DNA from 3 places in the Streptomyces sp. NPDC041205 genome. Region 3 is predicted to be linked to each of the others. Evidence: riboswitches for the same ligand, from Rfam matches in the RefSeq annotation. Region 3 holds a riboswitch; each other region holds the start of a gene.

Region 1 (3,742 bases), on a different contig from region 3:
ACCTGGAAGGGCAGCAACACATGGCTGAGCGCCGCGTCAACGTCGGCTGGGCCGAGGGCCTCCATGCCCGGCCCGCCTCCATCTTCGTCCGCGCGGCCACGGCCGCCGGCGTCCCCGTCACGATCGCCAAGGCCGGCGGCAACCCGGTCAACGCCGCCTCCATGCTCGGGGTGCTCGGTCTGGGCGCGCAGGGCGGCGAGGAGATCGTGCTCGCTTCGGACGCCGAGGGCGCGGATGCCGCTCTCGACCGCCTGGCGAAGCTGGTCGCCGAGGGGCTCGAGGAGCTTCCCGAGACCGTCTAGTACGCCTGGCGCTCTGTGCGCAGAGAACGCCGCCCGGCACTACGCGAGGGGTCCGTCCTGAATCCAGGGCGGACCTTTTGCGTATCCGGCACATCTCATGACGTATATGAGGTCGCACGCCGACGCTTATTCGGTCGCGCACCGCACGCGCATTTCGACGCATATCTGAAGTCGAAAAGTCGAAATGCAGGCAGCGAAAAATGCCACCGCGAACACGTCTCTCTTTGTATACGGCGCCGCCGTTAATTCCGGACGCTCACCGTGTTGACGGCATGTTGCGAATCCCTCACACGCCCGGCGCGGGGGCCGGTCCGCGGCCTGTGTGCCGCGGCGGACCGTTCGGCGTGCAGCACGGTCAGCGTACGGGCCCGCTCCGCGTCGCCGCGGGCCACGGCGTCGACCACGGCGGCGCGCTCGGACCAGGTCTGCGCGGGGGCGGCCTGGGGCTCCGTGACGCACATCCAGGCGATCTTGTGGCGGAGCTGGGTGAGCAGGGTGATCAGGCCGGGGCTGGAGGAGGCCTGCGTGAGCGTCTCGTGGAACCAGCCGTCGAGCGAGCGGAGGTCCTCGGTGCCGCCGCGCCGGGAGCGCTCCTTGCCGAGCCGGACGAGCCCGCGCAGGACCTTCAGATGGGCGTCGGTGCGGCGCTGGGCGGCGCGGGCGGCCGCCAGGGGCTCCAGGAGCGCGCGGATCTCCAGGAGGTCGGCGGCGTCCTGCTCGGTGGGCTCGGCGACGCAGGCGCCCGCGTGCCTGCGGGTGACGACGAAGCCCTCGGCCTCCAACGTGCGCAGGGCCTCGCGCACGGGGACGCGGGAGACGCCGTAGCGGCGGGCGAGCAGTTCCTCGGTGAGGCGCGTGCCGCGTTCGTAGACACCGGAGACGATGTCGTCCCGGATGGCCGTGCATACCGAGTGCGCGGGAATGCGCATGACGGACCTCCGCTTTAATGCCCGCGAAACGCGTCGGTCGGCGCGTCGGCCGACGCGTCGAATGGCGCTCGTTCAACGACTCCATGGACCCTGCCGCCATGAACTCTATTGCAGAAGTCCGGGTTTTCCGACGGGAGGCCGGAATCCATGGATATCTTTTGGCCAAAGGGGCGTGCATACGCGTGAAAGCCCCGGCTCGGGTGAGCCGGGGCTTTCACGCGTCCGGGAGGGTCCCGACATCGGGATCCAGACGTTGACGCCGGGATGAGGTCGGGATGCGGACGTCGGCGTCGGGAATCAGACGCTGACGCCGTGCGAGCGGAGGTACGCCACGGGGTCGATGTCGGAGCCGTAGTCCGCGCCGGTGCGGGCCTCGAAGTGCAGGTGCGGGCCGCTGGAGTTGCCGGTCGAGCCGGAGAGGCCGATCTGCTGACCCGGGGTGACCGTCTGGCCGACCGTGACGCTGAGGGACGACATGTGGCCGTACTGCGTGTACGTGCCGTCGTTGTGGCGGATCACGACGTTGTTGCCGTAGGCGCCGCCCCAGCCGGCCTCGACGACGGTGCCCGCGGCGACCGCCTGGACCTGGGTGCCGGACGCGGCGTGGAAGTCGACGCCGGTGTGGCTGCCGGAGGACCACATGGCGCCGCCGGTCTTGTAGCCGGTGGAGACGTAGCTGCCGTCGATCGGCGAGACGTAGGAGCCAAGGCGCTTGCGCTCGGCCTCGCGGGCGGCGCGCTCCTTGGCCTCGCGCTCCTTCTGGGCCTTCGCCTTCGCGGCGGCCTCGGCCTTCCGCTTGGCCTCGGCGGCCTTGCGCTTGGCCTCCGCGGCCTGGGCCCGGGCCTCGGCCTCGGCCTTCTTCTGGGCCTCGGCCTCGGCGGCGGCGTGCTTCTGCGCGGCGGCCTGGGCGTCGATCTCGCCGGCCAGGGAGTCGCCGACGGAGATGGACTGGGTGAGGCCGGTGTGCGCGTACTCCGCGGAGCTGCCTTCGGCGGCGAGGGCCGGCGCGGCCAGGCCCGAGATGACTCCGGTGGTGGTGAGCGCGGCGACGCCCGCGGCGCTGGCGGTCGTGCGCGAGATGCGGCTCGGACGGCGGTGCTTGCCGGTCGGGCGGGTGAACGCCATGAAGCGGCTGATCCTTTCCTTCCTTCTCGCCTACCGGGTTAGCTGACGGGTTCGGAGCAGGAAGGTCTCCTACGGGCTCCTCGCCTCGCGGCAAGGGGTCCGATTCACCCCAGGGGACGTGTGGGTCCCCGGCTCCCCTGGCTCGCGCCGTACGGGGACTCGGCGATGGCTGTCCGGTGCCGCGGACGCGGCGTACTGCCTGACGGACAGCCGGACCGACGCTAAACGCCTCATCTTTCAATCGACAAACGAATCAGGCCTTTTGTAGCGCACGCCACAGGCCAGACGAGCAACCTCCATGTCAATTCGGACATATGGCGGCATGCAGGGACCCCAGCGGCTTCCTGAGCCACTGGGGTCCTTGTCCTCGCGAGGCGTTGATACCGCTATGTCCAGCTTTACGTCAGCGGCGGCCTCGGTCCGTCCCGTCCGGCAATCAGCCGGTGACCACCGTCACTTCACCGATGCCGAGCGCCTTGACGGGCTCCTCGATCTGCGCGGCGTCGCCCACGAGGACCGTCACCAGACGGTCGTCGGGGAAGGCGCTCACGACAGCCGCGGTGGCCTCCACGGTGCCCGTCTGCGCCAACTGGCGGTACAGGTGCGCCTGGAAGTCGTCCGGCAGGTGCTGCTCGACCTGGTCGGCGAGGGTGGCGGCGACGGCCGCCGCCGTCTCGTACTTCAACGGGGCGACGCCGACCAGGTTCTGCACGGCGACATCGCGCTCGGGGTCCGTCAGGCCCTCCGCGGCGAGCGTGCGCAGGACCTTCCAGAGGTCGTCCAGAGCCGGGCCCGTGTTGGGGGTGTCCACGGAGCCGCTGATGGCGAGCATCGCGGCGCCCGTCCCGTCCGGGGCGGAGCGAAGGACCTGGGCGAAGGCGCGCACTCCGTAGGTGTAGCCCTTCTCCTCGCGCAGGACGCGATCCAGGCGCGAGGTGAGGGTGCCGCCCAGGCAGTACGTGCCGAGGACCTGCGCGGACCACACGCGGTCGTGCCGGTCCGGGCCGACGCGGCCGATGAGCAGCTGCGTCTGGACGGCGCCGGGGCGGTCCACGATAACGACGCGGCCGCGGTCGTCGGCGGTCACCGGGGGCACCGGGCGCGGCTCGGCCGCCCCACCGGTCCAGGCGCCGAGGGTGTCGGCGAGGACGGCGTCCAGGTCGATGCCGGTGAGGTCGCCGACCACGACGGCGGTGGCCGTGGCGGGGCGGACATGCCTTTCGTAGAAGGCGCGTACGGCCGCCGAGTCGATGGCGGAGACCGTCTCCTCCGTGCCCTGGCGCGGGCGCGACATGCGCGAGGACGCCGGGAACAGCTCCTTGGAGAGCTCCTTGGCGGCGCGGCGCGCCGGGTTGGCGGCCTCGTGCGGGATCTCGTCCAGGCGGT
Region 2 (3,742 bases), on a different contig from region 3:
TGCGGTGCCGGTCCCACCCGGCCCCACGCCTCCGGGCGCGTCCCCGCCCCACCACACGGCTCACCCACTCGGCCCACATCAGGTCGCCCCGGGCCCCCGCTGCGGGAAGCCTGGATGGGCCGACGCGGCGCTGATGCGGTGGAGTGGAGTGGTGGTGGTTGCTGTGCGTGGTGGGGGGCCTGACGGTGCGCAGGGCGGCCCGGGGGGTGGGGGGTCCGGCGACCGGCGTTCCGGTGGTCGGGAGCGCGGGGAGGGGAAGTCCGCCGACGGGAAGTCCGGCGCCCGAAAGTCCGCCAGCCGCGAGCCCGGCGGCACAGCCCGCCCCCGCCCTCGTAGAACAGCCCGCCCCCGGCCCACCATCGCCCCCGGCGACACCACCCGCACCCTCCCCCGCGAGCGGGCCCTCGTCCGGGCGCTGCCCCCGCTCCTCCTCGTCGCCGGGATCTGCTTCGACATGCTCACGCCGCCGGAGTTCACCGCGTCCCCGCTGTTCGCCGCGGCGCCCCTGATCACCGCCCCGTTCTTCCGGCTGCGGACGACCGTCGCGACCGCCGCGGTGTCCTGTGCCGCCGTGCTCGTGCTGCGCCTGGGGCACCGCGTGGACGGCGCCGACGTACAGGTCATCACCGAGTTCGTGACGGTGCTGACCGTCGGCGCGCTCGCCGTCGTCATCAACCGGGTCGTCCGCCGCGGCGACGCCCGCCTCGCCTCCGCCCGCTCCATCGCCGAGGCCGCCCAGCGCGCGGTCCTGCCGCAGCCCGACCCGCGGATCGGCGGCCTGGACATCGCCGCGCGGTACGAGGCGGCGGAGGCCGACGCGTTCATCGGCGGGGACCTGTACGCCGTGCAGGACACCCCGCACGGGGTGCGGCTCGTCGTCGGTGACGTACGGGGCAAGGGGATGGGCGCGGTGGCCGCCGTCGCCGTCGTCATCGGCGCCTTCCGGGAGGCCGCCGAGCAGGAGGCCACGCTGGAGGCGGTGGCGCAGCGCCTGGAGCGCGCCCTCGCGCGGGAGGGCACGCGGCGCGACGGGCTCGACGCCTTCGAGGGGTTCACCACGGCGGTCCTCGTGGAGATCCCGCGCGGCGACGAGGGCACCGTACGGATCATCAACCGCGGCCACCCCGAACCGCTGATGCTGCGGGCCGACGGGCGGCTGTGCGTGCTCTCGCCGTCCGAGCCCGCGCTGCCGCTCGGCATGGGCGACCTCGGCACCTGGCCGGACCGCGCGGACCAGAGCCCGTTCCCGCCGGGGGCCACGCTGCTGCTCTACACCGACGGGCTCTCCGAGGCCCGGGACGAGGAGGGCCGGTTCTACGTCCCCGCCACCCGGCTCGGCGGCCGGATCTTCCCCGGCCCCGCGGGCCCCGACTCGCTCCTCGCGACCCTCGTCGACGAGGTCCGCCGGCACACCGGGGGCGGCGCCACGGACGACCTGGCGATGCTCGCCGTACGCCGCCCGGTGACGGTCGGTGACTGAAGGGCACCCCTCCGCAGCCTGATTGACGTGATGTCAGCAAGCCGTGGAGATCCAGAACGCTGCGGTGCGTCATGGCCTCCGCTCAACTCGCCCTACTCCAGCCGCTGATGTCCCTTGTGTTCGTAGCGTAAGCGTTAACGATCAGACGGAACGGCTTGGAATACGGCACCGCCGTCTATTAACGTTCGATAACGCAGCGCGGTCGTCCCAGCCGGCACTCCAGTCGGCTCCGTGCGCACGCGCCTAATCCCGCAAGGGAGCCGGGGAACCACCACATTGGGGTGAATCGGGCAAGCGGTACGCCCGTAGGAGACCTTCCTGCTCCGAACCCGTCAGCTAACCCGGTAGGCGAGAAGGAAGGAAAGGAGTGCGCCCCAGTGGCGTCCAACCGGCCTGCCCCCGAAGCGCTCTACGTACCGAACGACGACTCCGCCGAAGGACCCGAAGGTCCCGACAGATCCACGGGGTTCGGCGGGTACGCCCCCCAGGAGCCGTGGGAGGAGTGGAACCCGACCGCGGAGTCCGTCCGCCCCGTGCGCGGCAGGCACCGGGTCCACAAGAAGGGCGGCGGCGGACTCGCGCGCAGCTCCACCGTCCTCGGCGTCGGCGTCATCGCGGCCGTGGGCGCGGGCGGCATCGCCACCGCGCAGGGCGGCAAGCCGCCGGTCTCCATCGCCATGCCGGACATGTCGGCGGTCACCGACCAGCTCCCGGAGGCCAAGTCCCTGCCGGGCGTGGGCTCCCTGATATCCGACGACTCCGCCGGCGGCGCCGACACCTCCACCGTCGCGGCCGCCGCGCCGCTCAGCTCCGCGGGCGTCACCACCGCCGACGCCGAGCGCGGCGCCACCGGCGCGGGCGAGGCCCTGCGCGCCCGCATCATGCAGCAGGCCGAGAACCAGCAGCACCAGGCGGAGGACGCCCAGCGCCTCGCCGCCGAGGACGCCGCCGTGAAGAAGGCCGCCGAGCAGGCCAAGGCCCAGCAGGACAAGGCGAAGGCGGCCGCGAAGGCCAAGGCCGCCGAGGAGAAGCGCAAGAAGGCGGAGGCCGCGCGCAAGAAGGCCGAGGCGGAGCGCCTCGCCAAGCTCGCGAAGGCGTTCTCGCTGCCCACCTCCTCGTACACCCTCACCTCGCACTTCGGTGACTCCGGCGCCATGTGGTCCTCCGGCCAGCACACCGGCCTGGACTTCGCCGCCCCCACCGGCACGCCCCTCAAGGCCGTGCACACCGGCACCATCAAGTCGGCCGGCTGGTCGGGGTCGTACGGCTACCGCACGGTCCTCGAGCTGGAGGACGGCACCGAGATCTGGTACTGCCACCAGTCCTCGATGAGCGTCAGCGTCGGCCAGAAGGTCACCACGGGCGACGTCATCGGCCGCGTCGGCGCGACCGGCAACGTCACCGGACCGCACCTCCACATGGAGGTCCACACCAGCGGCGGCGCCAACATCGACCCGCTGGCCTGGCTGCAGGGCAAGGGCCTCAACCCGTAACACCCCACCGGCTCCGGCGGTCCTGGCGACGACCCCCCGACGCCAGGGCCGCCGGTTGGCATCCGTGACGGCGGAGCCACACCGGGGAGCGGGGCGGGGATTTCCGTGGGCCACACACGGAATTCGCTCCCCGGTGCGGATGTTGAGCCCGTTATGACCACACTCCGCCCGCTGGGCTCCTCCGACCTCGAAGTCTTCCCCCTCGCCCTCGGCGGCAACGTCTTCGGCTGGACCGCCGACGAGAAGCAGTCCTTCGCCGTCCTCGACGCCTACACGGCCGCGGGCGGCAACTTCGTCGACACCGCCGACGTGTACTCGGCCTGGGCGCCCGGCAACAAGGGCGGCGAGTCCGAGACCGTGCTCGGCCGCTGGCTCGCCGCGCGCGGCAACCGCTCCGACGTCGTCATCGCCAGCAAGGTCGGCGCCCACCCCGACTACAAGGGCCTCGCGGCGAACACCATCAAGTCCGGCGTCGAGGAGTCCCTGCGCCGCCTCGGCACCGACTACATCGACCTGTACTACACGCACTACGACGACCCGTCCGTGCCGGTCGAGGAGTTCGTCACCGCCCTCGACGAGCTGGTGCGCTCCGGCAAGGTCCGGGCCATCGCCGCGTCCAACATCAGCGCCGAACGCCTCCAGGAGTCCCTGGACTTCTCCGACCGCGAGGGCCTGGTGCGGTACGTCGCGCTGCAGCCGCACTACAACCTGGTCTCCCGCGACACCTACGAGGGCCCGCTCCAGGAGGTCGCGTCCCGCTCGGGCCTCG
Region 3 (3,742 bases):
GCACCAGCTCGGGCCCGCGCACGCTTGATCCCTACTCCAAGCTCCTGGAGGAGCGCATCGTCTTCCTCGGCACCCCCGTCGACGACGTCTCCGCGAACGACGTCATGGCGCAGCTGCTGCACCTGGAGTACCTCGCGCCTGACCGGGACATCTCGCTGTACATCAACTCGCCCGGCGGCTCGTTCAGCGCGGCCACGGCGATCTACGACACCCTGCGGTTCACGACCTGCGACGTGGAAACCGTCTGCCTCGGCCAGGCCGCGTCCGCCGCCGCCGTGCTGCTCGCCGCGGGCACACCGGGGAAGCGGTCGATCCTGCCCGGCGCCCGGGTGCTGCTCCAGCAGCCCGCGCTCGCCGAGGCGTTGCGGGGCCAGCCGACCGACCTCGCCATCCAGGCCGAGGAACTGCGCCGCACCCGCGCGCTCCTGGAGGAGATGCTCGGGCGCCACACAGGGCGGGACGCCGAGCGGATCGCGGCGGCCATCGAGCGCGACACCGTCCTGGACGCCGCGGCCGCGGTGGAGTTCGGCCTGGTGGACCGGGTCGTGCCGAACCGCAGGGCCACGACCGCTACCGCCGAGTGAGGCCCGGGTGCTGCCCGAACTGCCGCCGCTGCCCGCCCTGACCCGCGCCGAGGGCGAGCTCATCGACGCCTATCTCGCGGTCGTGGACCTCGTCGGCCGCATCAATCCGGGGCGCGCGGAGCACACGTACGGCGGCCTGCGCGCCGCACAAGCCCTCGTCAGCAGGGCGACGGAGCTGCGGGACGCCCTTGCGCTGATGCACCAGCGGGGCGAGACGGAGATCCACACGGCGACGCTGGCCCGGGCGTTGCGCACGCTGGACGGCGAGCGCCGTACCGCGCGCGTGACCGTGCCGCCGCCCACGGTCGGCGAGGAGGCGCCACCGACGGGTGGCTGACCGATCCGCCCGAGGGCGGGGTGAGCGCACTTGCGAAGCGCACCCATAAACGGCGAGTTCGCCAAGCGTTTCTGCTACGAGTTGACGGGGACCGCCGAGGCCGAGCCGGCTGGTCACCCGCAGCCCCGCGCCGAGCCGCCCCTCTCCTTCACGGCCGCGCACCCGAGGTGCGCCGTCGCACCGGACGCCCGTCGGAGCGCCACGGCCGCAGCGCGTCCGCGCCGTCCGCCCGTTGAGGGTGCGACCGACACGGACGGATGTCGCGCCACTTCCGGTCCAGACCGGGGTCCGACCAGAGGTGGTAGCTCTTTCAGCGTAGGAAACACTCGCACGCGTGTGCCCCTGTAGTTGCACAACTCCCTTACGCGGCAGCCGGAACCGGACGTTCCAGCGCTGTTCGGGCAATCGTCTCCGACTGTGACCCAGGTCCCTTTCCGGCTCTGTCCACCCGAACGGGTCAGTCGTGAGGAGCCTCACATACAGCCGATTCGGCTCGGTTTTTTGGCCACTCTCGGGTGAAGATCCCTTCCGACGACAAGCCCCCGCCACAGGCGGCGGGGCGGTCCGGGTGGACGCCGAGTCCTGCCGCCACCCGGATGCCCGGTCGACATCTGTGCATCGGCAGGAGTGGAGGACCCAGCAAGGCGGACCGTCCGGGAGACCGGCCGGCCCTTGGGGTGAAGTCGCGACGCGACCGGGCATCTTCGCCTGCCCGAACCCGACAGGTCATCCTTCACAGGCGGCTGACGAAGGGTTGCGCATGACTGCGCTGAATCGTGTTCCGTCGCTGCTGACGAGGGCCGGTACCGCATCGGCACTCACGCTCGCCGCCGTGGGCGGCACCATCGTGGCACCCGGTCTGGTCTCCGAGGCCGAGGCCGCCACACACGGGACGAAGGCGCTCAAGATCGCGGCTTCCAAGAAGGGCTCCCCGTACGGCTACGGAGCCGTGGGGCCGCGCCGGTTCGACTGCTCGGGCCTCACGCTCTACTCGTACAAGCGCGTGGGCAAGAAGCTGCCGCGAACCGCCGCGCAGCAGTACAACAAGACCCGCCATGTCTCCAAGAGCAACCGCACCCGCGGCGACCTGGTGTTCTTCCACTCCGGCCGGAACGTTTACCATGTCGGCATCTACGCTGGCAAGAACAAGATCTGGCACGCCCCGAAGCGGGGCACGGTGGTACGCCTCGAGAAGATCTGGACGAACAGCGTCTCGTACGGCCGAGTCCGCTGACCTGAGTGCCCGGACGGCGGTGCCTTCGGGCAGGCACCGCCGTCCGGGCGTGACCGGGCCGACGCGAGGAGTGCTTCGCGCCGGCTCGGGATACTCGTAGTGCATGTCCGAAAACGTCCCCGACGACGGCCCCCGGTCAGCGGGCACCGCCGCGCACGACCACAGCCAAGGCCGCGACGACGGCCGCAACGAGACTCCGCTGGAGCGCGCCGACCGCAACTTCGTCGAACTGCTCCAGGAGCTGAGGGTCACTCAGACCGGTGTCCAGCTCCTCTTCGCGTTTCTGCTCACGCTCGCCTTCACCCCCCGCTTCCCCTCGCTCGACACCTTCCAGCGCGCCACGTACGTGACCACACTGCTGCTCGCCGTCCTCGCGGCCGCGCTGTTCACCGCACCCGCCGCGCTGCACCGGGGTCTGTTCGGGCGCGGCGCGAAGCCGCTCATCGTCAAGGTGTCGTCGCGGCTCGCCGGGGCCGGACTCGCCGTCCTTGCCCTGGCGCTCACCGGTTCGGTCCTGCTCGTCGTGGACGTGGCGGCGAGCCGCACCGGCGCCTTCTGCGCCGCCGCGGCCACGCTGCTGGTGTCCGGTGGCCTGTGGGGGCTGCTTCCGTGGACGGTCGCGCGACGGCAGCAACAACGCAACGGCCCCTCTGATCGGGCTACGTGAACAGCGGTTCCACGAGGAGCGCCAGGCCCAGCGCCGTGAGCGCCACCCCGGTGCCGCCCTCGATCGCCCTGGCGACGCGGGGCTCCCGCAGCCGACGGCCGAGCCGGTCCACCAGCAGCGCGACGGCCGGGAACCACAGCAGCGCGAAGGCCACGACGATCGTGGCGAGCAGCAGCGTGCGCGGCATCGCGGGGCTCCCCGCGGGCACGAACTGGGGCAGCACGCTCAGGAACGTCAGGGACGCCTTGGGGTTGAGGGCGTTGGTGAGGAAGCCCTCGCGCAGGCCACCGCCGCCACCACCGGCCACCGCCCGCACGTCCTCCCCCTCCTCTCCCGCCTCCCCCACCTCCCTCTCCTCTCCGGCGGCCGCCTCCCCGTCCGGCCTCTCCCCCGCGCCCGGCCGCCCCTCCCACCGCGTCGCCGACCGCAGCGCCCGCACCCCCAGGTACAGCACGTAGCCGCCGCCCACCATCTGCAGCGCGCGGAACAGCGCGGGCACGGCCGCGAGCACGGCCGCGACCCCGGCGACGGCGAGGGCCGTGTGCACCAGGAGCCCCGCCGCGATGCCGAGCGCGCACAGCACTCCGGCGCGGCGTGAGGCGAGCGCGTTGCGTACGACGACGGTGAAGTCGGCGCCGGGCACGGCGACCATGCCTGCGGCGACGCCGGTGAAGGCGACCAGTTGAGCGTCCATGTAGGCCACTCTGCCGCGAGTGAGCCTTCAGCAGGTATGTAAGATCTTCTGCGTCTTCCTTAAGCATCTGTTTAGGCTGAGCTGCCGGTAGGATCCGGCGGCGGTCCCGGAAGGCGGGGCGACGGCGTCCGCGTACCGCGGCAGGACCGCGGGCCACGGCCACAGGAAGAGGCACGGCATGTACGACCCGACGCGGCTCGCGGCGCTCGTGGCGGTCTCCGAAGCC

What was found. A riboswitch is a leader RNA that binds a small molecule or an ion and turns the genes downstream of it on or off. The one in region 3 is predicted to bind cyclic di-AMP.
Region 1: linked by a shared signal. The riboswitch ahead of ACZ6BG_RS35975 (M23 family metallopeptidase) and the one ahead of ACZ6BG_RS15035 (C40 family peptidase) in region 3 are both predicted to bind cyclic di-AMP.
Region 2: linked by a shared signal. The riboswitch ahead of ACZ6BG_RS29815 (M23 family metallopeptidase) and the one ahead of ACZ6BG_RS15035 (C40 family peptidase) in region 3 are both predicted to bind cyclic di-AMP.

Annotation. Positions count from the first base shown of each region.
Region 1 is NZ_JBVIZH010000013.1:56,163-59,904, forward strand. Features, by position in the region: gene ACZ6BG_RS35965 (HPr family phosphocarrier protein) at 21-302, shown strand; gene ACZ6BG_RS35970 (GntR family transcriptional regulator) at 545-1,231, opposite strand; gene ACZ6BG_RS35975 (M23 family metallopeptidase) at 1,529-2,356, opposite strand; cyclic di-AMP (ydaO/yuaA leader) riboswitch at 2,370-2,531, opposite strand; gene ACZ6BG_RS35980 (M16 family metallopeptidase) at 2,793-3,742, opposite strand, start outside.
Region 2 is NZ_JBVIZH010000007.1:467,985-471,726, forward strand. Features, by position in the region: gene ACZ6BG_RS29810 (PP2C family protein-serine/threonine phosphatase) at 455-1,480, shown strand; cyclic di-AMP (ydaO/yuaA leader) riboswitch at 1,711-1,846, shown strand; gene ACZ6BG_RS29815 (M23 family metallopeptidase) at 1,858-2,973, shown strand; gene ACZ6BG_RS29820 (aldo/keto reductase) at 3,127-3,742, shown strand, end outside.
Region 3 is NZ_JBVIZH010000003.1:184,390-188,131, reverse strand. Features, by position in the region: gene ACZ6BG_RS15045 (ATP-dependent Clp protease proteolytic subunit) at 1-584, shown strand, start outside; gene ACZ6BG_RS15040 (hypothetical protein) at 592-921, shown strand; cyclic di-AMP (ydaO/yuaA leader) riboswitch at 1,509-1,678, shown strand; gene ACZ6BG_RS15035 (C40 family peptidase) at 1,682-2,155, shown strand; gene ACZ6BG_RS15030 (DUF6328 family protein) at 2,259-2,822, shown strand; gene ACZ6BG_RS15025 (LysE family translocator) at 2,815-3,516, opposite strand; gene ACZ6BG_RS15020 (LysR family transcriptional regulator) at 3,695-3,742, shown strand, end outside.